2 regions of the Shouchella rhizosphaerae genome follow, and region 1 is predicted to be linked to the other one. Evidence: riboswitches for the same ligand, from Rfam matches in the RefSeq annotation. Region 1 holds a riboswitch; the other holds the start of a gene.
The links. Region 1 has a riboswitch for FMN ahead of ribE (riboflavin synthase). Riboswitches for the same ligand answer to the same signal wherever they lie in the genome.
Positions count from the first base shown of each region.

Region 2: it holds a riboswitch for FMN, as region 1 does, so the genes downstream of both, V5G21_RS03860 (DMT family transporter) here and ribE (riboflavin synthase) in region 1, are expected to answer to the same signal.

Region 1 is NZ_CP144921.1:3,718,158-3,734,628, forward strand. It holds gene V5G21_RS18500 (CoA-acylating methylmalonate-semialdehyde dehydrogenase) at 1-196, shown strand, start outside; gene V5G21_RS18505 (enoyl-CoA hydratase/isomerase family protein) at 394-1,446, opposite strand; FMN riboswitch at 2,026-2,176, shown strand; gene ribE (riboflavin synthase) at 2,309-2,953, shown strand; gene V5G21_RS18515 (bifunctional 3,4-dihydroxy-2-butanone-4-phosphate synthase/GTP cyclohydrolase II) at 3,015-4,160, shown strand; gene ribE (6,7-dimethyl-8-ribityllumazine synthase) at 4,172-4,642, shown strand; gene V5G21_RS18525 (DUF309 domain-containing protein) at 4,730-5,194, opposite strand; gene V5G21_RS18530 (segregation/condensation protein A) at 5,348-6,118, shown strand; gene scpB (SMC-Scp complex subunit ScpB) at 6,099-6,680, shown strand; gene V5G21_RS18540 (metalloregulator ArsR/SmtB family transcription factor) at 6,705-7,277, shown strand; gene adh (aldehyde dehydrogenase) at 7,385-8,905, opposite strand; gene V5G21_RS18550 (superoxide dismutase) at 9,083-9,949, shown strand; gene cls (cardiolipin synthase) at 9,987-11,453, opposite strand; gene V5G21_RS18560 (ABC1 kinase family protein) at 11,482-13,146, opposite strand; gene V5G21_RS18565 (phasin family protein) at 13,180-13,497, opposite strand; gene V5G21_RS18570 (DUF421 domain-containing protein) at 13,671-14,357, opposite strand; gene V5G21_RS18575 (YhcN/YlaJ family sporulation lipoprotein) at 14,539-14,970, shown strand; gene spoVAC (stage V sporulation protein AC) at 14,978-15,448, shown strand; gene spoVAD (stage V sporulation protein AD) at 15,448-16,464, shown strand; gene spoVAE (stage V sporulation protein AE) at 16,461-16,471, shown strand, end outside.
Region 2 is NZ_CP144921.1:714,886-731,356, forward strand. It holds gene uvrA (excinuclease ABC subunit UvrA) at 1-148, opposite strand, end outside; gene uvrB (excinuclease ABC subunit UvrB) at 158-2,140, opposite strand; FMN riboswitch at 2,563-2,696, shown strand; gene V5G21_RS03860 (DMT family transporter) at 2,814-3,782, shown strand; gene V5G21_RS03865 (IS1182 family transposase) at 3,808-5,520, opposite strand; gene V5G21_RS03870 (PDZ domain-containing protein) at 5,781-6,953, opposite strand; gene V5G21_RS03875 (S41 family peptidase) at 7,053-8,507, opposite strand; gene V5G21_RS03880 (murein hydrolase activator EnvC family protein) at 8,656-10,029, opposite strand; gene ftsX (permease-like cell division protein FtsX) at 10,050-10,934, opposite strand; gene ftsE (cell division ATP-binding protein FtsE) at 10,924-11,610, opposite strand; gene V5G21_RS03895 (YitT family protein) at 11,914-12,783, opposite strand; one part of gene prfB (peptide chain release factor 2) at 12,843-13,874, opposite strand; one part of gene prfB (peptide chain release factor 2) at 13,876-13,947, opposite strand; gene secA (preprotein translocase subunit SecA) at 13,976-16,471, opposite strand, start outside.

The sequences.
Region 1 (16,471 bases):
CAAGGCGGCACAACACTTTCGAAATGCAATCGATGCCGGGATGGTTGGCATCAATGTGAATGTGCCTGCTCCAATGGCATTCTTTTCATTTGCCGGTAATAAAGCATCGTTTTTTGGCGATCTTGGCACGAATGGACGTGACGGCATCCAATTTTATACAAGGAAAAAAGTCGTTACCGAACGCTGGTTCAATTAATAAAGGGAACGTTGTTATCGCTTAAAAACCAGTGTCTACTTTTAGAGCCACCCGCAAAAGGCAGGTGGCTCAGACTGTAGGCAAATCGTTCGTTGCTTCTCAAATGTGTTGGAACAGCCTGTGCCAAGTTAAAAAACATAGCTAACTGTACGGCATCAGAGAAGCATTTTCTATCAGTCTGAGTGATGGAAGCGACTTCACAGTTCACGGAAAAAGGAAAGCGCTAATTCATCAGGTACCTCTTCGATTGTTTTATATTGATAATTGGGCATGCGCGTTTTATCGATTAATACAGACCGAACGCCTTCATAAAAATCATCGGAACGTAAAAAGCGCAAAGCGAGACGCTTATCGGTTTCATACGTTTCTTCAAGAGTAGACGTCTTTGATTGTTTTAAGTGGGCAAGTGTCACTTTTAATGATAAAGGCGATTTGCTGCGCAATATGGTGGCGCAATCTTGGGCAAATGGATCCCCTTTTGCTTCTTCAAGTGAAGCGATAATCGCTTCAACCGTTTTATGGGAAAAATGTTGGTCGATTTTCGGTTGCAGCATCGCCAATTCGCTTTTTGGCGGTTCTGCAATGAACGACTGTAAAAAAAGGTGCAGTGCTTGATTCAGATCTTGTTCGCTATTGGTCCAGTCGGTGTTTAGCAATTGACTGCGAAGAGGTTCCATCGTTTCTTTTTTCGTGTAATAGTCGGCGCACCCTAGGAAAATCGCATCTTCTCCAGTTAGCATTGCAGCAGTCAACGCTGCATAGCGCCCTGTGTACCCAGGAGCAAGGCTTAGAAAATAACAGGCCCCTACATCGGGAAAGAAGCTAATGTTCATTTCAGGCATAGACCACTTCGTTGTATCTGTGACAATGCGGTGACTTGCACCGTAACTAAGGCCAACGCCTCCGCCCATCACAATGCCGTCAAGAAGGGCGACAATCGGTTTCGGATAGGTGGCAACGAGCAGATCAAGTTCGTATTCATGGGCAAAAAAATGTTTGGCTTCCTCCAGGCCGTTTTTGCTGTCCCGGGCGCTATAAAGCGCTTTAATATCTCCGCCAGCACAAAAAGCTTTGCTCCCCGCCCCTTCAAGAAGAACGAGCGCAACCTCATCATCCTGTTTCCATTGTTGCAATTGTGCCAACATGCCACTCACCATGTCATAAGACAGTGAATTCAACGCTTTTTCACGGGCAAGTGTGATGACTCCTACCCCAGTATCTGATTTTTCAAATCGCATATTGGTCGACATTGCTTCACCTCATCATTAAAAAGTAATCGCTTCTTTTTCTATTTTGACGCATTTTTAGCGGAAATGCAAAACATTTCAACTTGCATTGTGGTGTCTTTTTCGTTATAATAACTATTTATATAAGGCTAGGCTACTTTTTTCTGCCTGCGGGAGTTGATGCCTCCCGTCTATTACTACTTACGCCGCCCCCTTTCAGGCGCAGGGAAAAGACTTTTTGTACATGCAATTCAAACTGGCGCGGCCTCGGAGCCGCAAGGACGATCGAGAGGAAGGGCTTTCGTTGTCTTGTGAGCAAAAAATTCCATAGAGTCTAGCTTTTTGTCTCTTCTAACGGAACAAGAAGATAGAATACAGAAGCTTATAAGCAGGCAAAGCACGGAGAATGGCGTTGATGACCAAGTGCTTTGCTTTTTTGCGTTGTTCGAACTTTATTTAATACGAGCTCTAATGTCAACGACAAGATCAATCGATCAGCAGGTCGACGTTATGAACGTTAAGCAAGGAAGCAAAGTCCTTGCTTTTTTTATTTTCCAATGATAATCTTGGTTTACTTGATGAACCAATTACAAGTGAAATAATACTCAACTTCGGGGCAGGGTGTAAATCCCGACCGGCGGTGATAAGGCAATCGCCTTTTAGTCCGTGACCCGCATAAGCATTACTCGTGCGTGCGGTGGATCTGGTGCAAATCCAGAGCCGACAGTAATAGTCTGGATGGGAGAAGTTCGAGCGCAAACGTTTAAAAAAACGGTTATGTTTGCTTTATTTGTTGTGCGCAAAAACGTATGAAACCATACGTTTCTTTCCTGTACCCTGAAGGCGTGTTCTTCAGGGTTTTTTCTATTTAAAAGGGGGCATGACTATGTTTACAGGTATCATCGAAGAAATGGGCAAAGTTGCTTCTGTGTCAAAAAAAGGCAAAGCGATGACATTGGCTGTTAATTGCAAAACCGTTTTGGCGGACGCCGCAATTGGCGACAGCATCGCTGTGAATGGAGTTTGTTTAACGGTTACGGCAATATCTGAAAGCCAATTTCAAGCGGACGTGATGCCAGAGACATACGAAGCGACAACGATTAAACAGCTTGTTCCAGGGCAATTTGTTAATTTGGAACGGGCGATGGCTGTCGGCAGCCGCTTTGGTGGGCATATCATTTCTGGCCATGTCGATGGCGTTGGCACGATTCAAAAAAGACAACCAGTTGAGAATGCTGTGCTATTCGAAGTGGAAGCAGACCGAGAACTTGTTCGCTATATCGTTCAAAAAGGGTCGATTGCTGTTGATGGAACAAGTTTGACGGTGTTTGCCGTTACTGATACAAGCTTTACGATTTCAATTATTCCGCACACGCTTGAGATGACGATTATGGGCACAAAGAAACCTGGTGACCATGTTAATTTGGAATGCGACATTATCGGCAAATACGTTGAGAAACTTCTTGCCCCGAAAGAAAGTGCCGTTCGTACGCCTTTGTCGCAGCTTCTTAAAGAAAATAGCTATATGTAAAGGGGAGAACAACGTGTTTGAATCGATTGATGAAGCGATCACACAATTAAAAGCGGGGGGAATGATCCTCGTTGTAGATGATGAAGACCGGGAGAATGAAGGGGATTTTTTGGCTCTTGCTGAAACAGCGTCCCCTGAAACAATCAATTTTATGGCAACGCACGGACGCGGTCTCATTTGTGTGCCTTTGACGGAAGAACAGGCTGAGCGCCTGCAGCTTGGGCAGATGGTGTCTCACAGCACAGACCCACATGGAACGGCATTTACTGTCAGCGTCGACCATTCACATACGACAACAGGCATCTCTGCTTTTGAGCGGGCAGAAACGGTCCGCGCTTTAGCAGATGCCAATGCGCAGCCAAGTGATTTTAAACGGCCAGGGCATGTTTTTCCGCTTGTTGCCAAAAACGGCGGTGTGCTGCGCCGGGCTGGCCATACCGAAGCCGCTGTTGATTTTGCAAAACTTTGTGGAGCAAAACCGGCAGGCGTTATTTGCGAAGTGATGAACGAAGACGGATCGATGGCTAGAGTGCCTGAGTTGCGCATCATTGCCGATCAGCACAACCTGCCACTGGTGACGATTAAAGATTTGATCGCTTACCGCCGTAAAACGGAGAAAGTTGTGACGAGAGAAGTGGCTATTTCGTTGCCGACTGAGTATGGCGACTTTAAAGCAGTTGGCTATACGAATACCATCGACGGCAAAGAAAGTGTCGCCCTTGTTAAAGGGGACGTTGGAAATGGTGAGCCTGTTCTAGTCCGCGTTCATTCCGAATGTCTGACTGGTGATGTATTTGGCTCTAAACGATGCGATTGTGGTCCACAATTGCACGCAGCGCTAAAGCAAATTGAAGCTGAAGGACGAGGCGTACTGCTCTATATGAAGCAGGAAGGCCGTGGGATTGGGCTAATCAATAAATTCCGCGCCTATAAGCTGCAAGAAGAAGGCTACGATACAGTGGAAGCGAATGAGCGCCTTGGGTTTCCAGCGGATTTGCGCGAATACGGGATTGGGGCGCAAATCCTACGTGATTTAGGCATCCGTGACATGCGGCTTTTGACGAATAACCCTCGAAAAATTGCAGGGCTAGAAGGCTATGATTTAAACATTGTTGAGCGTGTGCCACTGCAAATGGAAGCTGTAGCCGAAAATGAACGTTATTTGCATACGAAAAGAGAAAAACTTGGGCATATGCTCAATTTATAGGAGGGCTTTAAATGGGGAAAAATTATGAAGGCCATTTGGTGGCATCTGGATTAAAGGTTGGAATTGTTGTGGGTCGTTTCAATGAATTTATTACAAGCAAACTTCTCGGCGGCGCTCAAGATGGGTTAATCCGCCATGGAGCAGATGAAGGCGATATCGATGTGGCTTGGGTTCCAGGAGCGTTCGAGATCCCGTTTGCAGCCAAAAAAATGGCTGAAAGCGGCCGATACGATGCGGTCATCACTTTAGGGACTGTCATACGAGGGTCGACGCCTCATTTTGACTACGTTTGTAATGAAGTGGCGAAAGGCGTCTCTTCATTGGCATTAACAACTGGGATTCCCGTCATTTTTGGTGTCTTAACAACGGATACAATCGAACAAGCTGTTGAACGAGCAGGCACAAAAGCAGGAAACAAAGGATGGGAAGCAGCAAGCGCGGCGATTGAAATGGCGAATCTAGCAAAGCAGTTTGAGGAATAACAGCTAGCATTTTCTATCAGTCTGAGTGATTTTGTCGACAACTCAAACGGCCCTGAAGGGGCCGTTTTTTTCTGCTGTTTTACTTCCTTATTGGCCATTTCGATTGCGTAAAATGTGCTTATGAATAAGTTGGGCATCAGCGAGATTGCTTGGAGCACACCACGATTTCCCAGCGTGGCGTTGACATGCGGCAAGTAAGGCTGTGTCCCAGAGCGGAAGGTTGTAGTCCTCAAAACAGCTAGAGCCTAAATGGGCCAGCCGTGCTTTCATATCTTGTTTTAGCGCACGTGCATTTATGCCTAGTTCGTAAAGGGCGTTTGCCTCAGCAGGAACGCGTTTGAGTAAGCGGCGATACAAAATTGCAGCTCCTTTTATATTGCCTCTTCGCTCATGATAAAGAGCGACCGCTAATTGGATAAGCGTAACCCAATAAGAAGCGCGCTTGTCTTTCGGAACGGATTTCCATTCCGCTTCTAACACTTCGTGGCATTCGAAGTAATCCCGTTTAGCATGAAAATAATAGAGGAAATCAAGATAGCGCTGTTTGTACATCGTTTGTTCCCCTTTGCTGTTGCAAAAAAGTGGTTTATGGTATACTTCTAGCGTGAGTCGACTTTTAGTGGCTAGAAACGGATTGGCCACAAAAGCAGAGGACCGTTGTTTTCGATGTTGATTTAAGATGTCCAAATCTAATGTGGTGATTGAGTGAACACAACAACTTATAACGTAAAAACAGATTCTTTTGAAGGGCCCCTCGATTTGTTGCTCCATTTGATCGCGCAGGCGGAAGTGGACATTTATGATATTCCTGTAGCAAAAATTACAGACCAATATTTACACTATATCCATACAATGCAAGAACTTGAGCTTGACTTAGCAAGCGAATATTTAGTCATGGCGGCCACGCTCTTGCAAATTAAAAGTCAAATGCTTTTGCCAAAGCCCGAGGAGTTGTTTTACGAAGACGAGGGGATGGAAGCAGAAGACCCTCGGGATGAACTCGTTGAGCAGCTTTTGGAATATCGGGCTTTTAAAGAAGCGGCTGAACAATTAAAAGAAAAAGAAGCACAGCGCAGCTTAGTCCATACGAGGCCTCCAAACGATTTGGACGCTTTTTTAAGCGCAGAAGAAGAACGGAAGCTCCAAATCGAAGGCGTCACACTTGCTGATATGCTTGGCGCGTTTCAAAAGCTTCTCCAGCGCAATGCATGGAATGCACCAAAAACGAAAACGGTCCAGAGTGAAGAACAGTCAATTGAACTTCGTATGAACGAACTGTTGGACGAGCTATCGGCCCATTCAGGCAAGGCTCCGTTCCATACGCTGTACGAGACTGGCAATGTGTCTCAGTTGATTGTCACGTTTTTGGCCATGCTTGAGCTCATTAAAACACGGGCGATCCATTGTGTGCAAGAGGAGAGCTTTGCTGAAATTATGATTTACTTATGGGATGGGGATGAGCATGCAAGCAAGTAAGCTCGCAAAAATCGAAGGTTTGCTGTTTGTCACAGGTGATGATGGCATTTCGCCAACAGAAATGGCCGAACTGGTTGAAATTAGTGAAGACGAAGTCATTCAATTGCTTGAAGTGCTTTCAGAACAAATGGCAAAAGAGGAGCGCGGCATTCGGTTAGCGCGTCTTGCCAACCGGTATCGGCTGACAACAAAAGTAGAACATGCTGATATGTATAAAAAGCTGGCTTCATCGCCGATACACGGCGGTCTTTCCCGTGCAGCCCTTGAAACGTTAGCGATTGTTGCTTACAAACAACCAATCACACGGGCTGAAATTGACGAAGTACGGGGAGTCAAGTCGGAGAAAGCGTTGCAATCACTTGTATCAAAACTGTTAATTGAAGAGTGCGGTCGGGCGTCTGGGACAGGCCGGGCAATCCTCTATGGCACGACGCCGTATTTTTTAGACCATTTTGGTTTAGAGTCGTTAGCGGACTTGCCTGACTTAAAAGAGCTTGATTTAAATGAAGAAGAACAGGATGAAACGGATTTGTTCTTTGAAAAGTTGAACGCTGACTTGTAAAACAGCAATGAAGGAGTTTGCGCGATGCAATTAAACCGGCTTGTCAATTTTCACAAAACGCTTGGAGACAAAACTCGTTTGCGCATCATTGCTTTGTTAAAAGATGGGCCTCTTCACGGGCAGGCGATCGCAGAAAAACTTGGCTTAAAACCGCCAACCATTTCTCATCACATTGCCAAACTGCGCGACATTGATTTAATTTACCAAAGGCGTGATAAAAACACGATTTATTTCTATTTGCATGAAAAGAAATTAATGCAAATGGCGCAAGCGATTGTGTTGCTTGGTAGTGAAGACATGTTTGGAGCAATCGAAGTAGATGAGGAAGTCAAACAAAAAGTCATCGGAAATTTTTTGCTGGCAAATGGCAGGCTGAAAACATTGCCTGCACAGCGGAAAAAGAAACTGATTATGCTTGAATACATGACAAAGGGACTGCGGACTGGGAAAGTTTATACGGAAGAGGACATTAACAATCATATTCAACAGTTTTACGATGATTATGCCACCGTCCGACGCGAATGGGTCATGTCCCATTTTATGTTCCGGGAAGACGGGAAGTATGAACTAAACCCTCGGGAGATGTGGCCTGTTTAATCACTTGTTCCACACTAGCACGAACGATCGCCCCGTGAAAACGAGCCCCAGCCAAAGGCATGTGCCTCTGGCTGGGGCTTATCGGTTTTAACAGCCGCGAACATTAATTAAAAGAATCCTTGCGAGTCGTCATTATAGCTGACAAGCATGTTTTTCGTTTGCTGGTAATGGTTAAGCATCATCAAATGTGTTTCACGGCCTACACCTGATTTTTTATAACCGCCAAACGCAGCATGTGCTGGATAAGCATGATAACAATTCACCCAGACACGGCCGGCTTCGATCTGACGTCCAAAGCGGTAAGCGGTGTTGATGTTGCGTGTCCATACGCCTGCACCAAGACCGTAAAGGGAATCATTAGCAATTCGAAGTGCTTCATCTGCATCTTTAAATGTCGCAACGGAAACAACAGGACCAAAGATCTCCTCTTGGAATATCCGCATATTGTTTGTTCCTTTGAAAACGGTAGGCTCTACATAATAGCCGCCGCTGTAATCCCCGCTTAACTGCCTTTGATTGCCGCCTGCAAGAACTTCTGCCCCTTCTTCTTTGCCAATAGCTAGGTAGGACAAGATCTTTTCCAGCTGTTCTTCAGATGCTTGGGCGCCCATCATCGTTTCCGGGTCCAGTGGATTGCCTTGCTTGATGGCAGCAACACGTTGGAGCGCCTTTTCGATAAACGCATCATAAATCGTTTCGTCAATGAGCGCTCGAGATGGGCATGTGCACACTTCACCTTGGTTTAACGCAAACAACACAAACCCTTCAATCGCTTTATCTAAAAAGTCATCCTCTTTCTCCATAACATCTCTGAAAAAGATGTTCGGTGATTTCCCACCTAATTCAAGCGTGACAGGAATCAAGTTTGCAGATGCGTACTCCATAATTAACCGGCCCGTTGTCGTTTCTCCAGTAAAGGCGATTTTTGCGATTCTTGGTGAAGATGCAAGTGGTTTGCCTGCTTCGAGGCCAAAGCCGCTTACCACATTAACGACCCCTGGAGGCAGCAGATCAGAAAGGAGCTCCAGCAGAACAAAAATTGATGCAGGCGTTTGTTCGGCCGGCTTAAGGACGACGCAATTACCAGCCGCCAGTGCAGGCGCTAGCTTCCATACGGCCATTAGAATCGGAAAGTTCCAAGGAATGATTTGACCAACAACACCAAGTGGTTCTTGGAAATGATAAGCAACTGTATTTTCATCAATTTGGCTAAGCGTCCCCTCTTGGGCACGTATCACGCCAGCAAAATAGCGAAAATGGTCGACAGCGAGAGGAATATCGGCGTTTAATGTTTCTCGAATCGGCTTTCCGTTATCCCATGTTTCGGCTACCGCAAGCATTTCCAGGTTTTCTTCGATCCGATCGGCCACTTTATTTAGCAAATTGGCCCGTTGGGCTGCAGGCATTTTTCCCCAGCTGGCCTTCGCATTATGGGCAGCATCAAGGGCTAATTCAACGTCTTCGGCACTGGAACGGGCTACTTCACAAAATGGCTTCCCTGTCACAGGGCTGCGGTTTTCGAAATAGCGCCCGTTGACAGGAGCAACCCATTCGCCTCCAATGAAATTGTCGTAGCGCTCCTTAAAATGGACAAGTGCCCCTTCCGTATTAGGTTGTTGATAAGCCATGGAAAGTGCGTCTTCCGTACTAGATGGTTGATAAGCCATGAGAAATTCCTCCTTTTATGTGGTTTATACGTAGTTTCGAGATAAAGAAAGCGTTTCCCTTCAAATTTATACTTTTTTCGCAATTGGCCAAGAACAGTTGCATATACGTAGGGAGAAAAGGAAAAAGGAGGGAATAATGTGGATTCGCATGAGCAAGCATTAAGAAAATGGAAAGATGAGCTTGCCAGGCTTTGGAAAGAGCAGGAAAGCGAGTTTGTCAGGTCCATAGGAGAAGAGCAAACACAGCCTTTTACAAAGTCGTTAAGCCAATTGGAATATGCGCTTGAACACGATCCTACACAAGCAAACGAACATGCTCAACACGCCTATGACTCATGGGTAGTAATGGCCGATTTAAGAGGAAAAGGGAAAAATAACAGCGTCCCCATCGGCGGTCATAGGCTACCACCAATGCCTTATTCATATAATGCGTTGGAACCGTACATTGATGCAAAGACCATGCGCCTTCATCATTTAAAGCATCATCAGACGTATGTCAATGATTTAAATAAAGCAGAGAAAGAAATGGAAAAGGCGAGACGTACTGGAAATTATGATTTGATTAAGCATTGGGAGAGGGAAGCGGCGTTCAATGGGGCGGGTCATTATTTGCACACGCTTTTTTGGCATGTCATGTCACCAAATGGGGGCGGAGAGCCGCAAGGGCTGCTAAAAGCAAGAATAACAGAAGACTTTGGCTCCTTTCAAAAAATGAAAGCCCATTTTTCCAATGCTGCTGAAAAAGTCGAAGGCGGCGGCTGGGCGATGCTCATTTACGCGCCGAGGTCCCACCGGTTAGAAATTCTTCAGGCGGAAAAGCACCAAAACCTTTCCCAACAAGACCAAGTGCCGCTGTTGGTGTTGGATGTATGGGAGCACGCCTACTATTTAAAGTATCAAAATGAGCGTAAAGCGTATATTGAGGCATGGTGGAATGTTGTGAACTGGAAGGAAGCTGAAAATCGTTACCGCCAGGCCTCGCAGTTAAAATGGGTGCCCTATTAAAAAAACAAACCTAGGAGGGACCTAGATTTGTTTTTGTTTATAAAATCGGCGACAACAGCCGTGAAATTGACTCTTTAAAGCGGACGCTTATTGGCCTGTTTTCATACATTTCTGGCGTAATTTGAGTAGAGTGTTTTACATCATTCTCAAAGTCCGCTATTAGCTGGCCAGCGATTTGACTGTCATAAATAAAGGCATTCACTTCAAAATTGAGCTTAAAGCTCCGTTGATCAATGTTAGCGGTACCGACAGAACAAACCGTTTCATCGACGATCAACACTTTATTATGAATAAAGCCATTTTCATACTGATAGACCGTTGCGCCAGCTCTTAGCATTTCGCCAATATGGGAAGTGGTTGCCCAGTAAACAAACATATGGTCCGGTTTGTTTGGAATCATCAGTTTTACTTCTATGCCTGTTTGTGCAGCGACACGAAGGGCATCAAGCAACGTTTGGTCGGGAATAAAGTAAGGCGTCTGGATTAAAATCGACTTTCGCGCATCCATGATCATTTTTAAATAGCCATTTTTGATTTGTTCAAATTCCGAGTCTGGTCCGCTTGAGACAATTTGTACAGGCGTATCGCCAGCAGGCTGCACTTCTGGAAAATAACGATCATGGTAGGAAATATGGTATTGTTTGGAAGCCTGGTTCCAATCTAAGATAAAGCGTGTTTGAATCGCTTGGACAGCAGGCCCGACGATACGCAAATGGGTATCGCGCCAGTAGCCAAATTTTTTGCTTTTTCCTAAATACTCATCTCCAACGTTAAAGCCGCCGACATAACCGCATTTGCCATCTATGTTAACGAGTTTACGGTGGTTGCGGAAGTTCAAACGCAAGTTAACAATCGTAAACCTAGATGGGAAAAAAATCCCGATTTCTCCGCCTGCTTCACGAAACGCTTTTAAATACTTTTTGCGCAAAGACCGGGAACCGAGGTCATCATAGAGCAAGCGGACTTTTACGCCTTGGCGCGCTTTTTCTGTCAGCGCATCCACGATCGTTTTTCCGATCTCATCGTAACGGAAAATATAATACTGGATGTGGATGAACGTCTCGGCTTGTTTGATGTCCTTTAACAATTGCGCAAATTTTTCTTTGCCGTCGCTGAAAATATCGACACGGTTCTCTTTTGTTAGCAGCGCGTCGTTGCTCATTAGATGCATATAGATCAATTCGCGATTTTTATCAACAGTAGGGCTATAAAAGCGGAACGAAGTGTCTAAAAGGTCACGCTTTTGTTCTTCAATGAAATGCTCGAGTCCTACTTTTTTTATTCCTTCCCATTCAAACATTTTCCTCCGTGTTAATGTTTGCCCGAGGAAAATGTAAATAATAAAGCCGCCTAGTGGAATAAAAAATAGAATAAGCAGCCATGCCCAAGTCGCCTGTGCATCTTTCCGTTCAATAAAAATTAAAATGGCGGCAAGCAAGATATTGACGATCATGAGGGCGACAAGCAAATATGTTGGTATTGCAAATGCAGATTCAATCATCATAAGTATCACTGCCACTTTCTCTTACGATCTAAAAACGCCCCGACCTAAAAATTGCCCAGATAATCCAAAAAAACATTAGTGAGGTAATTACAAGCCCTATTTCAATAGCGGGGATTTGCAATAGGATGGTTGGCTCTGCCGTTAAGGAGCCACCGATAATGACTCCAGCCATAATAATGCTAAATGAAAGGAGCACGATCGAAAAAGCAAGCTTATTGCTAATTCGGTCCACTTTTTGAATCAGATGATGGATTTCACGAATCGAGATATTGACTTTTAATTTTCCGCCACGGATATCTTTTAACGTTTTGCGCATATCTCGTGGGAAATAGCGCAATGTTTCCATCCCTTCTTGAAATTCGGCTTGAACTTTTTTAGCAAAGTTGAGTGGATCATAGCGCTCTTTAATCAAGACACGCCCAAACGGTTCCACAATATCAATAATGCGCAATGTCGGAGCAAGTGACGAGACAATGGCTTCCACTGATAATAGGGCTTTTCCGAGCATTGTCAAATCGACAGGGACAATGCAATCATGTTTATTGGCGACGTTGAACAAGTCTTGAACAGCTTCGGCAAGAGAAATGTCAGCCATTGGGATGTCGTAATATTTTAACCGCAAATGGTCAAGGTCATCCCAGAGGCGGTCACGGTCGACGTGGTCGTGAACAATATCCATGCGGAAAAGAGCTTCCATGACGCGGTCGGTATTGCGGCCTTTTAAACCAAGGACAAGCAATGCTAAATTCTGACGCATATCAGTTGTCAAGCGGCCTACCATGCCAAAATCAATCAAAATGATCTCGTTCTCTTTCGTGACAAAGACATTGCCAGGGTGTGGATCGCCATGAAAAAAGCCATGCACAAAGATTTGCTCAAACATGCCAGTGGCAAACCGTTCAGCCACAATTTCTTGGTTAAAGCCTTTGTCGTATGTAGCATCGGTAATTTTCGTGCCATCCACATAGGTCATCGTCAACACCTTCATCGTTGAATGAGACGAGTAGACAACCGGTGTAAAAAGATGTTGTGTTTCCGAGTTTTGCCGCCTAATCCGTTCTGCGTTTTGCGCCTCATTTTTATAATTGATTTCTTCTTTTAGCGCTTCAGCAAACTCATGGAACAAATCGACGAGACGGAAGCGTTTAACCCAACCGATCCGCTCTTCGGCTAACTCTAGCAAATCTTGCAAAATGGCAAGGTCCGTTTCAATCGTGCGCTCGATTCCTGGGCGCCGTACTTTCACGACGACCTTTTCGCCAGTAGGCAGTTCAGCCCGATGGACTTGTCCAATCGATGCTGCTGCCAACGGGACTGGCTCAAAGGAACGGAATAACTTCTCAAGGGGGGCTTCCAGTTCTACTTCAATGATGTCTTTCACCTCTTGATAGGCAAAGCTCGGTACATTGTCTTGAAGGTTCTCCAGTTCGGTTAGCACATAAGCAGGAAAGAGGTCGCCCCGTGTACTCGCAAGTTGTCCAAGTTTAATGAAAGTAGGGCCAAGCTCTTCTAAAAGCAGGCGAATCCGCTTGGCGACCGAAAGCGAAGAGTCTTGGGCACGTTTTTTTTTGGTTCGTTTTTTAGTGCGATCTAGCAGCCCTAAATCACGGACAATTTGGCCAAAGCCATAGTGATAAAGGGCTGTAATAATATCTTGGTACCTAGAAAGGTAGCGAATGCGCGTTTTTAACATAGGTTTCGTCCTTTCCAGTCCTAGTTCGTTCTGTTACTTTTCTGCGTCCTTCTCGCTAAGGGCTTTTTCGAGGGCAGCGACACGCGCTTTAAGGGCGTCGACCTCTTCCTTTGTCGGCACATCTAGAGACGATAAGAATTGTTTCGTCCGCTCTTGAATCATGTTTTCCATATTTTCCTGCGCCTTTTGCCCCTTTGCCAGCAAGTCATCGATAAGTTGGTTCGATTCAGACCGTTTGACTTCACCGCGTTGCACTAAATCATTGACTGTTTTTTCAATTTGTTCTTTGCTCGCGGCAGCAACGCCTACACCTAAGGAATACATATTGTTTAAAAGATCTTTCATTGCCATTTTTTCACCCTCCTAATGCAATTTAATGTTGTAGGTTCATTGTATACAAAAGCAGTTGGCAAACACAATCAATATATAATATGTGTTTCCTTGTTTTACGACAAAAGCAAGCACGATGTTTCATGTTCGTTTATCAAAACATAACAATTGTTTTTATTAAGCAATTGTTGCTTTTACTCGGCTCTGTATGTTTGCAAGAAAAGTGGTTCGCCATCAATCCATTCAGCATACAGGACGTCTTTATATGATAGGATGCCCCGCTCTTTTAATTGATCTTTAAGCCAGGTTTCATCTTGACCAATTTCCTTTAAAGCTTTTTTGATGATTTCCCCATCCATAATTAACAGGATTGGCATTGGCAGGTTTTTGGGGTTTAGGGAAAGGTCACGGTTAGTTGGCTGTGCGTAAAGCGGTTTGAGTTGGACGTTTACTGTACCGTTTGTTTCTAAAATGCCGTATTCGACTTGACGGACTGAGAACACACTTTTTTCACGCAAAAGATGTTGGAGCTGGTTCAAATCAAGTTTATTTTTGCGGAGTTCCTCATATTGAATTCGGCCTTTAGCAATCACAATCGCTGGCGTGCCTTCAAGGAAACCCCGAGTGAAACGAAATTTTTGCGTGATGATTTCAATGCAATAAATAAGTGAGCCCCATACGAAAATGGCATAGAGCACATACTGGAGGCCAATATCTTTATCATAGATGGCATTGCCGACTAATTCGCCGATAACAAGTGCCGAAATAAAGTCAAACGGTGTTAATTGCGTAATTTGGTTTTTGCCAAGAACTTTTGTTAGCAACAGCAGAGCAAAGAAGCCAACAATGAGCTCGGTTGTGAGAAACAGATACCCGTCCATCGTCTACCATCCCCCAATTTCAAGATCTGTTCGTATATTAGAGTGCAGCAAATGCAGATAATGATGTAGTGCTAAATAGGTAAGCAAAAAATTTACAAAAATTTCATGTTTAAACGATTTCTAACTAAAACAACCTAAGTGTGTGTCTAGATATGATTTGTAGGTGGAGGTGAAACTAAACATGAAAAGAAAATTGGTTTCGATACTTGCTGTTCTCCTCTGTTTAGGAGCTTGTACTCAAGCTGAAGATGAGCGAGGCAGCGCCTTCAAACTCCAGGAAGCCGCAGGCCATGGCCAAGAAGCTTCGGATAGGGCGAAGGACGAGATTCTGGCGATGGAAGAAGTGATCAGCGTCAGAGGCATACAGTATAAAGAAGAAATGGTCATGGCGATGCATGTCAAGCAAGTGGATCGCTTTCAATTAAAAGACGTACGAAAAAAAGCATTTGACCGGGTCAAAGCATTATATCCAGATTATACGATCCACATTTCCACAGATAAGAAAATCTACAAAGAATTAGAGGACGCTGAAAACAAAGTGAAAGCTGGCAATTTAAGTGAAAAAGAGCTAGAAAAAACGATCAATGTCATTGAAAAGCATTCGAAAGGATAGGGCACATATGGCAAAAAAACAGCTTACGCCGCAGCAACAAGAATACCAGAAACTGCATAGTTCTTATGAGAAAAAGCGGCCTGTACTTAAAAACTGTATTTACGCCTTTTTTATTGGCGGTTTTATTTGTTTAATTGGACAATGTTTGCACGTTTTTTTTTATACGAATTTTAATTTTACCGAAAAAACGGCCGGAAACCCGACAGTCGCCGTATTGATCTTTTTGTCGACGTTAATGACAGGCCTTGGCTTTTATGATCGGATTGCGCAAATTGCAGGGGCTGGGACAGCAGTGCCAGTGACTGGTTTTGCGAACTCGATTGCATCGGCTGCAATTGAGCACCGGACGGAAGGGTATGTGCTCGGCGTCGGTGGCAACATGTTCAAATTAGCTGGTTCGGTTATTGTTTTTGGCACTGTGGCCGCTTTCTTTATTGCGCTCATTAAAACGATTTTAATGAAAGTGGGGGTGCTTTAATGCTCGCAGGCAAACAGAGTTGGATTTTTGACAGCAAACCAGTCATAACGGCAACAGGAACTGTGGGCGGCCCGTTTGAAGCAAATGGCGCCATTCCAGAAGCGTTTGATTTATTGCATGACGATTTATGGATCGGCGAAGATTCTTATGAAAAAGCGCAGACTGTTCTGATTGAAGGCGCGGTAACAGAAACGTTGAAAAAAGCGTCCCTAAAAAAAGAAGACGTCAACTTTATGCTTGCTGGCGATTTGGTTAATCAGCTTACGCCTTCCAGTTTTGCCGGCCGTACCATTGGCATTCCGTATTTAGGCATGTTTGGTGCTTGTTCAACATCGATGGAAGGGCTAGCGATCGGTGCGATGATTATGGAAGCGAACGGAGCCAGGCATATCATTAGCGTCGCTTCAAGCCATAACACAGCGACTGAAAAGCAATTCCGCTACCCGACTGAGTATGGGAGCCAGAAACCGCCTACCGCGCAATGGACAGCAACAGCCGCCGGGGCGTGCCTGCTTGAAAAAACAGGCACAGGGCCAGTCGTTACAAAAGCAACAATTGGTCGCATTGTCGATATGGGCTTATCCGACCCTTATGATATGGGAGGAGCGATGGCGCCTGCTGCTGCTGACACGATTGCCGCCCATTTTCGCGACACGAACAGCAAACCCGATGACTATGATTTAATTGTATCGGGCGACCTTGGCCAAATCGGCTTGCCGATCTGCCGTGACTTATTAAAGCAACAAGGGTATGACCTTGACCACAGCAAGTTTCAGGATTGTGGCTTAATGCTCTATAAAGAAGACCAGCCTGTTATGGCTGGCGCAAGCGGGCCAGGCTGTTCTGCTGTCGTCACGTACGGGCATCTTTTGAAAAAAATGCAAAAAGGGGAGTTAAAACGGTTGCTCGTTGTGGCAACGGGCGCATTGCTTTCTCCTTTGTCTTATCAGCAAAAAGAGTCGATTCCTTGTATCGCTCATGCGGTGTCGATTGAAGCGAACGGAGGGATGTCATGATTTTTTT
Region 2 (16,471 bases), 1.3 Mb from region 1:
CTGCGTAAATGGTATCAAATGCAAGCGATGACTTGCCAGAACCAGAGAGGCCTGTTAACACGACAAGCTTATCCCTCGGAATCGTCACATCCATGTTTTTTAAGTTGTTGGATCGTGCCCCTTTAACGACAATCTGTTCATGTGCCATTTATTCGTGTCATCCTTCCGCTTTTAATTCTAACAACACATCGCGCAATTCAGCGGCTCGTTCAAAATTCAACTCTTTAGCGGCCTGTTTCATTTCCGCTTCTACACGCTCAATCGTTGCCTGGCGTTCTTTTTTGCCTAGTTTTTTCGATGATGTCGAGGAAGCTTTGTAATCGCCGGTCTCTTCCGCTGCATACGTTGCTTGCACGACTTCTGGTATCCGTTTTTGAATCGTTTGCGGTGTAATGCCATGCTGTTCATTGTATGCCTGCTGGATTTGACGGCGCCGTTTCGTTTCGTTAATCGCCACTTCCATTGAGTGGGTCATTTTATCGGCATACATAATGACACGGCCATTCGCATTTCGTGCAGCCCGGCCAATCGTTTGAATCAACGAACGTTCTGCTCGTAAAAATCCTTCTTTATCGGCATCAAGAATCGCCACAAGCGACACTTCTGGAATGTCAATGCCTTCCCGCAACAAGTTTATGCCGATAAGAACATCAAATGTCCCAAGGCGCAGTTGGCGAATAATTTCTAGCCGTTCTAGCGTTTTGACTTCCGAGTGGAGATAACGGACTTTAATACCGATTTCCTTTAGATAATCAGTTAAGTCTTCCGCCATCTTTTTCGTAAGCGTTGTTACTAACACACGCTCGTCCTTGGCGATTTGGTCATGGATTTGACCGATTAAGTCATCGATTTGCCCTTCAATCGGGCGGACTTCTACTACAGGATCTAGCAAACCAGTTGGGCGGATAATCTGTTCGACCATTTCAGGCGTGTGTTCCAGTTCGTACGGTCCTGGAGTGGCTGATACATAGACGGCCTGGCCAACTTTCTCTTCAAACTCTTCGAATTTTAACGGCCTGTTATCAAGGGCTGAGGGCAAACGGAACCCATGATTGACAAGAATTTCTTTCCGGGCTCTATCGCCGTTGTACATGCCTCGCACTTGGGGAAGGGTAACGTGAGACTCATCGACAATAAGCAAAAAGTCCTTCGGAAAAAAGTCCAACAATGTATACGGAGTTGCTCCCGCTTCCCGAAGCGTCAAATGGCGAGAATAGTTTTCAATCCCTGAACAAAAGCCCATTTCCGCCATCATTTCTAAATCATAACGGGTGCGCTGCTCTAAACGCTGCGCTTCCAACAGCTTCTCTTCCTTGCGCAAAACGGAAAGCCTTTCTTCTAATTCCACTTCAATATTGGCAATTGCTTTTTTCATTTTTTCTTCACGGGTCACAAAGTGGGAAGCCGGAAAGATAGAGACATGGTGACGCTCGCCTTTTATTTCTCCAGTGAGGGCATCCACTTCTGTGATTCTCTCTATCTCGTCGCCAAAAAATTCAACACGCATGCACTGTTCATCCCGTGAAGCAGGAAAAATTTCGACGACATCGCCGCGGACTCTGAATGTACCACGAACAAAATTTATGTCGTTGCGGTCATATTGGATGTCAACCAATTTCCGCAACAGGCTGTTCCGGTCCATTTCCATGCCTGTGCGAATGGACAACACTAAGTCTCGGTATTCTTCTGGTGAACCTAAACCGTAAATACAAGACACGCTGGCGATAATGATGACATCTCTCCGTTCAAACAAGGAACTTGTCGCCGAATGCCTAAGCTTATCAATCTCGTCGTTTATACTTGCATCTTTTTCAATAAACGTGTCTGAAGACGGGACGTAAGCCTCTGGTTGGTAATAATCATAATAACTGACAAAATACTCAACTGCGTTATTGGGAAACAACTGTTTAAATTCGCTATACAATTGCCCGGCAAGCGTTTTATTATGAGCCATCACAAGCGTCGGCTTATTAACGGCTTGGATCACGTTTGACATCGTAAACGTCTTACCTGTTCCGGTAGCGCCAAGCAATGTTTGGTGCTTTTTGCCGTTTTGAATGCCTGTCACAATTTGCTCAATTGCTTTTGGCTGGTCCCCTTGAGGAGAATAATCTGATACAAGCTGAAACGTTTGGTCCATAATCACTTGGTACTTTCATGAATCGGCTTCGCCCTTTTCACAAAAGTGCTACCTTCCTCCTTTATTTATTAATACAAAAACTTCCCTCACTTGCAGACAACCAAACATGTGAGGGATGAAGCTTATTTGTCACTCAATCCTAAAGCCATTTTTATCCAACAATATTAGGCGGGTCGATAGCCGAAACGTTTGCCGTCAAGCATGGGCTTGTTTGGATCTTAGCACGTGCGGTTTTAAGACGTGGCCCGCCTTTGTCGTTCTTTATAAACAAGTGTTCGCTTTTCATTATAGCATAACCTGATGCAAATACCTACAAACTTAACGAACATACGTACTAAAAATAATTTCCAATTGAATTGGATTCCTGACGCTGGACGAATGCCGACAATTACGGTAAGATTAACATGCTAAAAATAATGAATAGGTATCTTCGGGGCAGGTGAAACTCCTGGCCGGCGGTAAAAGCCCGCGACTCTCCTTTTCTTTTATCAATAAGGGGACTGATTTGGTGGAATTCCAAAGCCGACGGTTAAAGTCCGGATGGGAGAAGATCAACGAATAAGCATGGCAAGACGCGCCCATGCTTATTTGAGAGGCCCTGAATGAACGTGCACATTCAGGGCTGTTTTGATTTTTAGGAGGGCCGATTCAAACGAAAGGGTTTTGACATCACATGCAACAACCGCACACGCAAAAAACATTTTGGTTCATTGTAATAGGAGCGGCTTTCTGGGGCATTAACCCTCTTTTCCGCCTCCTTCTCCTTGAAACAATGACGTCTTTGCAGATTGTCTTTATCGAACATATTATTTTGGCTTTTATCGCCGTTCCTCTTATTTGGACATATAGAAGCGACTTGGCTCATTTGTCGTTAGTCGACATTGGCGCCTTGCTTTTCATATCGTGGGGCGGCTCAGCTATTGCTACGTTGTTATTTACACAGGGGCTCACTTATGCAGCGACACACGGAATGGGACAAATCAATTCGGTGTTGCTCTTGCAAAAGCTCCAGCCGATTTTCGCGATTGTGCTTGCCCGTTTTGTTTTAAAAGAATCGTGGCCCAAACATTTTGGGTATCTCGTGCCAGTCGCACTTGTTGGTACTTATTTACTTACATTTGGCTTTTCCTTGCCAATCAGCGGGTTTGGCGATGTTTTTCAACTTGGCAGCCTGTTCGCCATTGGCGCAGCAGCCTTATGGGGCGGCTCCACCGTTATGGGACGTTTGCTTTTACGAAAATGCCGCTATGAAACAGTGACAGCGCTCCGCTTTCTCTTGGCTTTGCCCTTGCTTAGCGTCCTTGTTTTAACTTCGCCAGATGCCTGGAACGAGCCAGCTTCGGCTACAGCTCTCTTCTTTATTAGCATAAACTTACTAGCTTCAGCGCTTTTGCCAGGCTTGGTCTCAATGCTACTTTATTACCGGGGCTTGCAGGCGATTAAAGCTTCTGTGGCTACGATTGCCGAGCTTAGTTTCCCAATGGCAGGATTGCTTGTCTCCTGGGTGACGATGCAAGAAACGGTTACGTTTCCCCAAGCGCTTGGCTTTGCGCTGATCTGGATTGTTCTTTATCAGATTTCCAAGCAACAGGATGCCAAAGAAGTATTGCCGCCTTTAGAAAAACGGGCTGCTTCCGCATAAAGGGCTACCTGTTCCTTTCATGCTGCTACCATAAAAAAGAGGTTGTCCCAAAAGCCTTTAAAATGAAGAAGGGGAGTCGAGATCTGACTTGATCTCGACTCCCCTTTATTTGGATGGATCGGTATTTCGGTGAATGATGGCGGGCAAGGCCCGCCATTTTCTTCAGATTGAGGGCCAACCCCAGCCAACCAAGCTCCACCGTCACCTTTTCCAACCCGCGAAGGTGGAATCGTCGAAACCCGAGATTTTGTTTGGCATGCCCAAATACACTCTCGACGTCCGTTTTTCTTTGCGCGTAGAGTGTGGCTCCTCTTTCACTATGTAGTTTTGCCGCTTCTTTGGCTTTGAGTTCCTCGTAGATGGGGTTGTAATGGATTTGCCGAGGCCCCTTGCCCCTCGTACAGTCTGCTTTGAACGGACACCCCTCACAGGACTCGCATTCATACATCTTGAAGTCGCGCTTGAATCCATAACGATCGGTACGTCGGCTATAGGCTTTAAAGGCGACCTTCCGGTTGTTTGGGCACCAATAGACATCCTCGTGTTCGTCATACCGCCAGTTATACGGATGGTAGGCTTGCTTTAGGAATGATCGTTTTTGTTCTTGGCGATAGGTGTTGTAGGGAATGAGCGATGTGACCGTTTCTTGCTCTTCCATGTAAAGATAATTGCTTTCACTTCCGTAGCCTGCATCGGCAATGAACCAGTTTGGCAAAGGCAGACCTGTCGCTTTAAAGTGCTCAAAATGCGGGATCAAACAACGGGTATCGGTTGGGTTTTGGTGAACCGTGTAGTGAAGAATGAATTGGTTTTGTGTCGCCACTTGCCAGTTATACCCTGCCTTGAGTTGCCCATTGTTCATGTGATCGTCTTTCATCCGCATGAACGTGGCATCTGGGTCGGTTTTAGAAAAGCTGTTGCGCTCGCCAAAGAGGCCCATCTGTTCTTCGTATTTTTCCAAACGAGGAAGATGGTCTTTCGTTAAGCTTCGGTAGGCCTTTCGTAGTGGCTTGCTCGCTTCTTGGTGGGCGCGTTTTTCTTCTTTGGATGGGGCTACTGCGATTGCTTGGTCCATCGCATTCAGTTCCTTTTCCACCTTTGTGACGACGTCTTGAAGACGTTTGTGGCTGATCCGTTGCCGTTCAAACGTGGCATCTTCCTGCTTGAAGGTTTCGGTATCCAACGCAATCGCTTCTTGAATGACCTCTAACGTTTCCTCGATTTTCATTTGAAGCTTTTCTTCGTGGGAAAGCGTGCTCTTTTTCCAAACGAACGAGTATTTATTGGCGTTCGCTTCGATTTTGGTGCCATCGAGAAAATACGCCTCCAAGTCGACATAGCCTTCCTCGATTAGGAGATGCGTCATTTCGGTATACAGGCCTTCCATCAACGATTGGAAACGTTCTGAGCGAAAGCGATTGATCGTCCGAAAGTTCGGGGCTTGTCCAGCAGCGAGCCACATCATCGGCAGGTTTTCTTTGAGGGCTTGTCCCATGGCTCGGCACGAGAACCAACGTTGCGTATACGCATATAGGACAATCTTTGTCATCATTTTCGGATGATAGGCGGGTCTGCCTCCGCCTTCATACGCACGAACAAAGAAATCGTCATCCAACCCATCCACCACGTCACTGACCACACGCGCGACATGATGTTCGGGGATAAGATCGGAAAAATCCATAGGCAGATAGAGTTGATTCATGGTATACTCTTGGAAAGTGACCTTTGGGTTACGCAAAAAAATCGCCTGCTTTCGTTTGAATTTTGGTAGTGGTACCTTCATTTTAAACGATTGGGCGGTTTTTTTGTGCTTTTTTATCTAAATGCAAAAAAGCCACCCCAAAAGGTCATTTATCTATGACCTTTTGGGACAACTCCTTCAGACTGTAGACAAACGCCCTCATACACGTTTTTTGTCGCAGCCCTATACGTATGAACATTACATTCCCCATCTTCCCTCGCCTAATTAGCGTTTCTTATGACTGAGTGACCGCTACGCTACACAATGGAGTCTGCTAGCTGTTCTTCCTGGCGCACGAGCAACGCCCCTAACTGGTAATGCTCGCCGCTGTAAAGAGGTCCATGTACAAACCGTGCTTCCCCTGCTAAGTCTTTTACTTCTAGCTTGCAGTATACAGGATTGATTTGCAATGCTTGATACATCGTTTGTTCATTATGGACAGGTTGGCCATTTACTTTCGTAATTTCTTCCCCAATGGCAATGCCCATTTTTTCCGCCGGGCTGCCAGGGAGAACACCGACGACACGGCAACCTTTTTCTTCTTCCGTGAAAAAAGCTGGCTTGTTTTTTTCGGCAATGGCAGAACGGATATCAAGCGCCAGTTTTAGTCCCGCCAACAAAGCGGACCACAAGCACAAAAACCAATACTCCGGTAAGAAATAGAGAGCTGCAGCGCCTACAAACGCAAGTACTGCGAGAGGATAAATGGCCTTGGCTTCAGTAGCAACGGTGTCTTTTGGCAATGAACCGATTTTCTTGCCAAAACCGACAAGGACAGGGATCAACAGCGGTTGAAACGTCATGCCCTCGATGTGGATAAGCGGCCAATAGGAAAAGGCAGGAAGCATTCCCTCTGGTATAAACACAACGATAGGGAGAAGCCAAAGGCGGTTTGCGATATGCACACCGACAAAGCGCCCTCTTTTGCCGATTTCCAAGCGCGGGGAAGTCAATGCTGCCCCATTAAAGCGGACTAGAAATGCTTGGGCGAGAAGGGTAACAGCTGCAAACAAAAATAGGCTTGGGTACAAAATCTGAGACTCAAGTTCGCCGTCTAGCCATGTTGGTAATGTGAGGCTTGGCAACAAAGCAAGCGCAACTGCTGCTAAAGGGATGTAGTAAGCAGGCGACTGTAGCTGCATCCGCCCCGTTAGTAGTAATAACAAGCTTGCCGCTGCAACAAGCAGCAAAACTGGAGTGGTCAGTGTTAAGCCATAACCAATAAGCACGAAGCTTGCGATCAGGCCGGCAAGCAAGCCAGGCAAGAGGCTGAGGACAAAATCAGCACGTTTGGCGTAAACCCGTGTATGAAAAGAAGCTCTTTCTTTTGCAACGCGAACAGCGCCGATAAAGGCAAAAGCAGCAATGCCTATGTAAAAAAGCGGGTGCAGCAAAAAGCTACTAATGGCTGTCAAAGTAGTTTCTATCATTTTATATCCTCCAGCTTTTCCTACAGATTCAAAAAAGGATAACCGCCCCTAGAAAGGCAGCTATCCTTACGTTTCGACAAACTTCCGGCTGTTTCCTGCCTATTGGGACGCTTGCTCAGCAGCCAATTCAACCGCCCGTTTCAGCTGCTCATCGTTAGCAGTGTCACGAATATGGGACAAAATGTCTTCTTGAAGTTTTCCTGCCGTTTCTTCATTCAATTCGCCGTTTGCTTGTAAATCATGGGATTGTTGAAAAGCAATGATCGCTTCTTCAGTTTTCTCGTCAAAATAGCCGTCATCCCGGCCAACATCGAAGCCTAAGCCAGTCAGCATCTTTTGGGCATTGCCAATTTGGTCTGACACTTGGTCTTTGACAAACGTTTCTTCCACTGTAAGCGCGACAGCATAAAAATAGTCAGGTTGCCGTTGTTTAACGGTCGGCTCGACTCCCTCTTGATCAATCGTGTTGCCGCCTGCCGTCAACCACCGGTCTGTCGTAATTTTCAAGGCGCTGCCGTCATCCATTGGGATTGATTTTTGTACAGTCCCTTTCCCAAATGTCGTCTCGCCTACTAAATCATAGTCGCCTGACTCTTTTAACGCAGCTGCGAGAATTTCAGAAGCTGAAGCACTGCTTTCATTAATCAAGCCGACAACAGGATAAGGTTTTTTGCCTTTCATTTTTGACAAATAACTATCAATTTCGCCGTTGCCATGTTCAATTTGCACTACCGGTTTGCCTTCTGGAATAATCGCGTCACCAATTTTGGTCGCTCCTTCTAAATACCCGCCAGGATTGCCGCGGACATCAATGACCAAACCGTCGATTCCGTCTTCTTCTAACGTCTGCAACTGCTCTTCAAATTGGGTGCCTACGTCCTCTGAAAAAGAGGTGATTTCCAGTCTGCCAATTTTCTTCCCATCTTGCTCAAACGTATCTGCGCGAACAGATTCGACTTCAATCGTATCCCGTTCGATTTTAACATCAAAAGGGTCCTTCACTCCATTACGTGCAATTGTCAACGTAACGGTTGTACCGCCCTCGCCGCGAATGTTCGCCACAGCTTCATTAACAGACCAGCCTTCAATCGACTCGCCGTCAATGGCAATAATGGCATCATTTGGCAAAAGTCCTGCTTTTTCAGCTGGAGACTCGCGCATCGGGCTAATAATCGAAACATTTCCGTCGATCATGCCGACTTCCGCTCCAATTCCTTCAAAATGAGAGCTGAGCGACTGTTGAAAATCTGTTGCCGAACTTACATCCATATAGTCAGAAAATGGGTCATTTAACGTTTCTACCATCCCATTGATGGCACCTTCAATTAATTGTTGGCGATCCGTCTCTGTCACGTACTCCGACTCAATCGTGGCGAGTGCTCGCTCAAATTTATCCATTAATTCGTCATCGCTTAATTCCACAACCGATTCATTTCCATTGTTTGGCTGAATCGGATTAGGAGAGCCAGTGTTCATACCACCTATAAAGAAAAACCCTCCGACCAGCACGGCTGCCAGCACAGCTACTGTCCACACGAGATGCTTTGTTTTCAAAATTGCTCACCACTCCCACTTATAAAACGAATTGCCTTGCTTTCTGTTTCGTTTCTCTTTCCATTCTAATTTGTCGGCAAGCTTCTGTCAAAAAGCGATTTTGCATTCACAAAAAAAGCGCCCTGTACTTGCCAAGGCGCTCGAGTATTTACATATATTTCATCGGATCGACTGCATTTGAACGGTCCCAGTTAAATGGCCCTTCATGGACTTCGAAGTGCAAGTGTGGCCCTGTCGACCTGCCCGTATTGCCCATTAGTCCCAGCTGCTGGCCTGCTTTAACACGGTCACCAGGGCTGACATCAATCCGTTCAAGATGGGCATACACTGTTGTCAGTTGTTTTCCGTCGATTTGGTGGGTAACGACAACCCAGTTGCCAAAGTCACTGCGGTATTCTGTAGAAGCAACCGTTCCATCTAACACAGAGACGATTGGCACATCGCCCGCTCTGCCGTTCTTACCAATATCGATGCCCCAGTGCATTCTTCCCCAGCGTTGGCCGTAATTCGATGTAATCGATCCTGTTGCCGGCCGTACAAACGCGCCTGAACTTTCTACAGAAGGAGCAGCCTCTTGTTCTTGGTTGCTCTTCTCGTTGTTGTTATCGTCGCCTGCTTGCGGCTTTTCAGCAGCTTGGGCTATTTCGCTGGATTCCTCCGTTTCCTTCGCCTTTGCCGCCTCCTGTTCCTTAGCAGCTTGATCTTCGGCCTCACGGGCTTTACGTTCCTCTTCTTCTTTTAGGCGTTCCTGTTCTTCTTCCCACGCTTTTAACTCAGCTTCCAGCGCTTCTTCTTGCTTTTGCAATGATTCTTCCTCAGACATGATGTCGCCTAACTGCGCTTGTAGTTCTTCTTCCTTTTCTTTTAATTCCGCTTGCAACTCGTCTATTTCTTCCGTTTGCACAACAAGATCTTCTTTTAACGCTTCGAGTTCTGCCTTTTGCGCTTCGACATCAGCCTGTTTTTCTTCTACTTCCTCTTTTTTCGCTTGTAGTTCTTTTTCATCAGCTATGTATTCATCAAGCATTTCCTGGTCATGTTTGGCAATTGTAGAAATAGCTGAAACCCGTTCAATAAAATCGCCAAAACTTTTCGCACCAAGTAAAACTTCTAAATAACTGACTTCGCCACCAGATTCATAGGCAGCAACGGCCCGTTCTTCCAAAAGCCCCCGTCTCTCAGCTATTCGTTCTTCCATAACCGCAATTTCTTCCTCTAATGACTCGATATCCGCTTCTATTTCTGCCAATTCCGCTTCTGTTTCGTCTAAGTTTTGTTGTGTTGTTTCTTCTTCCTGCTTCAATTCATCCAATTCTGCTTGGAGATCTTTTAATTCGCTGTCTAATTTCGTTAGATCGGACTCCGTTTTTTCGGCTTTTTCAACGTTTTCTTTTTGTTGTTCTTGCACGTCATCCAACTGTTTCTTTATATCGGGTTCTGCAAAAGCTGGCTGAAAACTACTGCCTAGCAAAGCGCCAGCAATGGTTAAAGCAGCAGTTGTAGTGACCATTCGTTTTTTCACCGTTTTTCCCCCTATTTCGATTACACATTTAAAAATTTCCGCACAGACATGGCACTTCCCCAAATGCCAACAATTAAGCCAACAGCTAGCAGCAACAGCGACACTTGCACAATCAGCTGCCCTGGCTCAAGAAGCGAGTAAAGCGAGCTTTGTAAAAAATCGCCTGAATTGCTGTACACGTATTGATAGCCAAAGCTTAGAATTAGAATCGGGCCAATGCTGCCAAAGGTACCTAACAAAGCGCCCTCGACTAAAAATGGACTACGTACAAAGCCATTTGTCGCTCCAACGAGTTTCATAATTTGAATCTCTTTTTTACGGGCAACAATTGTAAGTTTAATTGTATTTGAGATTAAGAACATCGCCGTTAAAAGCAAGCCGAGAATAACTACTAGGCCAATTATACGGCTTGTATTCGTTAGTTTAAATAAATCAGGCAGTACATCTGCCCCATAAGATACATTGCTTACATAATCATGATGATTGACTTTTTGGGCAACGGCTTCTGTTTCTTGAGGAGAGGCGGCAGTAACTTTCAATGCATCCGGCAGTGGGTTCTCTTCTCTTATACTTTCATACACTTCTCCAGTAGAAGCAATTAAACTTTCTAACCCTTCCTCTTTATCAATGAAAATAACCTCTTCTACTTCAGGAAGGGTACGAACTTCGTCTAATAGTTCTTGCACTTCCTCTTCGCCAGTTCCCCGTTCAATAAAGGCACGAATTTCTACATTGTTTTCAATCGTCGATGCGATGTGGTTTCCATTCACAAAGACAATTAAAAAGAAGCCTACAATAAAAAGCATAACCGTTACCGCACTAATGGACGCAAATGACATCCATCCGCTGCGGCCAATATTCTTGATTCCTTCGCGGAGATGGCGCAGCATTGTTTTAAACTTCATAGCCGTAATTCCCCCTTGCTTCATCACGGACGATCCGGCCATTTTCAATCGCGATGACACGACGTTTCAACGTATTGACAATCTCTTTGTTATGTGTCGCCATGATCACCGTTGTACCTAGGGAATGGATGCTTTCCAACAAGTCCATAATCGTCCAAGCCGTCTCAGGGTCCAAATTGCCCGTCGGTTCATCAGCGATCAAAACATCGGGCCGATTCGCAATTGCTCTAGCAATCGCCACCCGTTGCTGTTCGCCGCCAGATAGTTCGCTCGGCAAGAACTTTGCTTTGCTTTTTAATTTTACTAGATTTAAAACTTCATTTACACGCTTTTTAATATCGGAAGGATGCTCTTCAATGACTTCAAGTGCAAATGCGATGTTTTCATGGACAGTAAGAGAAGGCAAAAGCTTAAAGTCTTGAAACACAACTCCGATATTCCGTCTAAGTTTAGGAATTTCTTTATGTTTTAAAGTCGATAAATTAATATTATTTACAAAAATATCACCTTTTGTGGCCTTTTCTTCACGATAGATTAAGCGAATAAAAGTCGATTTGCCCGCACCGCTCGGCCCAACAACGTAAACAAATTCACCTTTTTCAATTTGGACAGTCATGCCGTTTAACGCCTTAACATTATTGGGGTATACTTTCCAAACATCATTTAGTTTGATCAAACTCATTCAACCACACCTTTAAACCTTGGTACCGAAATAACAAACGAATTCCGATTTCGACATGCTTCGCGGTCATTATATCATCAGCAGCAACAGGGTGACATTACATTTTTATTTCAGTTTCGTGATAATTGCTTGATTTGCGTGTTCGTATCGCATTTCCGACCATTGGAGCACTCTTTATTTATTTCGGTCTAATTAGCCTATGAGTGAATGATTAAATGTACCTATTTTCACAAGTCTAAACACATGGAGAAAAAGGGCAAAAAAAAAGAGCGCTCGTCATAGCGCACTCAATCAACTTTACCTTTTTTTAAACCCTTCTCCTAGCACTTCTGAAGCATTTGTCAGCACAATAAATGCATAGGGATCCGCTCTCTTTACAGTTTGCTTTAATCGCGCCACCTCATTTTGGTTGACAACGCACATAAGAACCGCCCGTTCTTTGTTCGTATAACCACCATAACCGACGAGCCTAGTCACACCGCGGTCGACTGAGTCAAACAGTGCCTTCTGTACCGTTTCCTCTTGAGAAGAAATAATATAGGCAACTTTTGAATAGCCTATCCCCATTTGCACGAGGTCAATCGTTTTTGTCGTTACGAACAGCGAAATTAATGCATACAAGGCCATTTCGATATGAAAGACAAACGCCGACGTGATGACAACGAGGCCGTCAATCATGCCGACACATATGCCAGCTGAAAGCCCTGTAAATTTTTGCACAATCTGTGCCAGTAGATCGGTCCCACCCGTGCTCGCATTGGCTAAAAAAACGAGGCCAAGGCCAAGACCGACGCCCAAGCCTCCGAACAAAGCACCGAGAAGAGGATCGCTTACTTCGACAACCCAATCTCTTGTTAAAAAGACAACAAGGGGGACAAATAGCGTGCCAATGAGCGTTTTTGCCCCGTAACGAAAGCCTCCCAACAACAGCACACCTAAAAGAAAGATCGGAATGTTTAAAGCCCAGAGGGTAAAGGCGGGCTCAAACCCAAACACATAGTTGGCGATTGTGCTAATACCGCTAACGCCGCCAGGGGCAATTTGATTTGGCAATAAAAACAAATTAAATGAAATCCCGACTATGGCTGAGCCAATGAAAATCCTAGTATAATTTAGCCATTTTTCAGCCCCCGTACTGGATTGCCTGTCTCGGCGAGCCCTTCCCATACATGTTCTCCTTTATAAAAGCGGTCGCTCTTGATATTTAACATTCTCAGGCTTCGTTGCTACATTGCCAGCGATTGTCTCAGGTAAGCGTCAATAAACCCGTCAATCTCTCCATCCATGACACTGTTCGTATTGCCAATTTCAAAGCCAGTGCGGTGGTCTTTCACCATTGAATAAGGATGGAACACATAGGAGCGAATTTGGCTTCCCCACCCAATTTCTTTTTGTTCGCCACGAATTTCAGCAAGTTCACGCTCTTGCTCTTCAATCCGCAGTTGATACAGTTTCGCTTTCATCATTTTCATTGCTTGTTCCCGGTTTTTAATTTGGGAACGTTCGCTCTGACAAGTCACAACCGTATTGGTCGGCAAGTGGGTAATCCGCACAGCCGAGTCAGTCGTGTTGACATGCTGGCCGCCCGCCCCACTCGCACGATACGTATCGATTTTTAAGTCTTCGCTATTTAGTTCAATGTCAACTGCATCATCTAATTCTGGCATCACTTCGCATGACACAAAGGACGTATGCCGCCTCCCGGATGAGTCAAATGGCGAAATTCGCACGAGGCGGTGCACACCTTTCTCTGCTTTTAAATAGCCATATGCGTTATGCCCTTTTATAAGCAGCGTGACGCTTTTGACGCCGGCCTCCTCACCAGGGAGATAGTCGAGCGTTTCCACAGCAAACCCACGCTTTTCTGCCCAGCGCGTGTACATCCTTAGCAACATAGAAGCCCAATCCTGGGATTCAGTTCCGCCTGCGCCAGGATGGAGTTCTAAAATGGCATTGTTTTTATCGTAAGGGGCACTTAAAAGCAATTGCAACTCAAATTGGTTCATTTTTTGTTTAAGCGCAGCAAGGCCCGATTCCAGTTCACTTGCCAGTTCAGTGTCGTCCTCTTCCCGAACAAGCTCATAACTGACTTCCAAGTCGTCATAGCTTTCAGCCATGTCTTTGAATGTATGGACTTGTTCTTTTAAACCATTTGTTTCATTAATGATCGCTTGCGCTTGCTCCTGGTCATTCCAAAAATCAGGATCAGCCATTTTTTCTTCTAACTCCGCGATCCGCTCTTCCTTTTCTGCGACGTCAAAGAGACCCCCTAAAGTCAGATAGTCGCTTCTCGAGCGCCACTAGTTCTTGCTTCATTTCTGTCATGTCCATCGTTTACACCTCTACATCAGAGGGCTCCTTATCGGTTAGCCCCACAACAATTTTTGTATTTTTTGCCGCTGCCACAAATGCATGGATCATTTCTGCCAATGTTTTCGGCTTTGCGGACTGGTTTCCGTTTCGCTTTTTTGTCCTCTTGCCCATTGGCTGACGGCCTCACCGCTTTACCTTCAGCTACTTCCTCACGCTTAAGGTTTTGCTGGACTTGAGCCTTCATCACGTACATAGATACTTCTTCTTCAATTTCAGCAATCATCGCTTCAAACATATTAAAGCCTTCAAAGCGATATTCACGTAACGGATCGTTTTGGCCGTAAGCGCGCAAATGGATGCCTTGTCGTAATTGATCCATTTGGTCAATGTGGTTCATCCACTTACGGTCGACAGTGCGCAGCATGATCACTTTTTCGAACTCGCGCATTTGTTCTGAAGAGACTTCTGCTTCTTTCGCATGGTATGCAGCGAGGACTTTTTCGGTAATCAACTCGATCAGTTCCTCTTGCTCTTTCCCTTTCAGCTCTTTCTCACTAATTCCGTTTTCAGACAGCAATTGCCCGTTGATGTAGGTGGCAACAGCAGCCAAATCCCATTCTTCCTGAACGAGCGATTCAGGGCAATGAGTTTGAACAACACGTTCTACAGTCGCCTTCATCATATTCTCGACAATTGTTTTTAAGTTATCAGCTTCAAGCACTTCCATCCGTTGTCTGTAGATGATCTCCCGTTGCTCACGCATGACGTCATCAAACTGGAGCACTTGTTTACGAGCATCAAAGTTATTGCCTTCAACCCGCTTCTGAGCTGTTTCCACTGCCCTTGAAACCAATGATGATTCAATAGGCTGGTCGTCTTCCATGCCTAGCTTTTCCATCATCGCTTTCATATTGTCTGAGCCAAACCGCCTCATCAGCTCATCTTCCATTGACAAATAAAATTGAGAAGAACCTACATCCCCTTGACGCCCAGCACGACCACGCAATTGGTTGTCAATCCGCCGGCTTTCATGGCGCTCTGTACCAAGAACGTGGAGGCCGCCAAGCTCTTTGACCCCTGGGCCAAGCTTAATGTCCGTCCCCCGGCCAGCCATGTTCGTTGCGATCGTAACGGCGCCTTTATGGCCAGCTTTTTCAATAATTTCTGCTTCTCGTTCATGGTTTTTCGCATTTAAGACATGGTGTGGAATCCGTTTTCTTGTCAACATTTTGGAAACAACTTCAGATGTTTCAACGTTGACCGTACCTACTAGCACCGGACGCCCGGTTTTGTGAAGCTCGGCAATTTCATTGACGACTGCGTTAAACTTCCCTTGCATCGTCTTATAAATTAAATCAGGGCGGTCTTCCCGAGCAACCGGTTTATTGGTTGGGATGACCATTACGTCCATGCCGTAAATATTGCGGAACTCTTCTTCCTCCGTCTTAGCCGTACCGGTCATTCCTGCGAGCTTTTGATACATACGGAAATAGTTTTGGAATGTAATCGACGCTAGCGTGATGCTTTCGCGCTGCACTTCTAAGCCTTCTTTTGCTTCTAGGGCTTGGTGAAGTCCATCGCTATAACGCCTTCCTTTCATTAAACGTCCCGTAAACTGGTCAACGATCACGACTTCGCCGTCTTCTACCACATAGTCAGCATCACGGTGCATGGCCACATGGGCTTTTAACGATTGGTTAATATGATGGTTCAATTGGACATGCTTTTGATCATAAAGGTTGTCGATGTTAAACGCGCGCTCTGCTTTATTGACACCTTCATCCGTCAACTGGACCGATTTGGTTTTTTCATCGTACGTGTAATCAGCATCGCGCTTTAAAACGCGCACAAATGTATTGGCTTGTCCATAAAGTTTTGTTTTCCGTTCAACAGAACCAGAAATGATTAGCGGCGTCCGTGCTTCATCAATTAAAATCGAGTCAACTTCATCGATTAACGCAAAATGGAGCGGCCGTTGCACCATTTGTTCTTTGTAAAGCACCATGTTATCACGCAAATAATCAAACCCAAGCTCATTATTTGTGCTATAGGTCACATCAGCGGCATATGCTTTTTGTTTTTCTTCTCTCGTCAAGCCATTTTCATTCAACCCTACTGTCAACCCTAGGAATTGAAAAATCCGCCCATAGTTTTCTAAGTCACGGCGGGCTAGGTAGTTATTGACCGTTACAATATGAACGCCTTTTCCTTCAAGGGCTTGGACATAGACGGCAATTGTACCGACGAGCGTCTTTCCTTCCCCTGTTTTCATTTCGGCAATATTGCCTTGGTGCAGCGCTAGTGCACCGAGCAACTGAACGCGGTATGGATACTCATTTAACACCCTGCCCGCAGCTTCACGAGCAACTGCAAGCGCAGGAACTACTATATCGTTAAGAGAAGCGCCTTCTTCTAGTTTTGCCTTAAATTCAGTGGTTTTGTTCTTTAATTGTTCGTCAGAAAGCTGCTTCATTTCATCTGCAAGCGCCTCGACTTGATCGACGATTTTTTCGTTTTTCTTTAATTGTTTTTGGGCTGGATC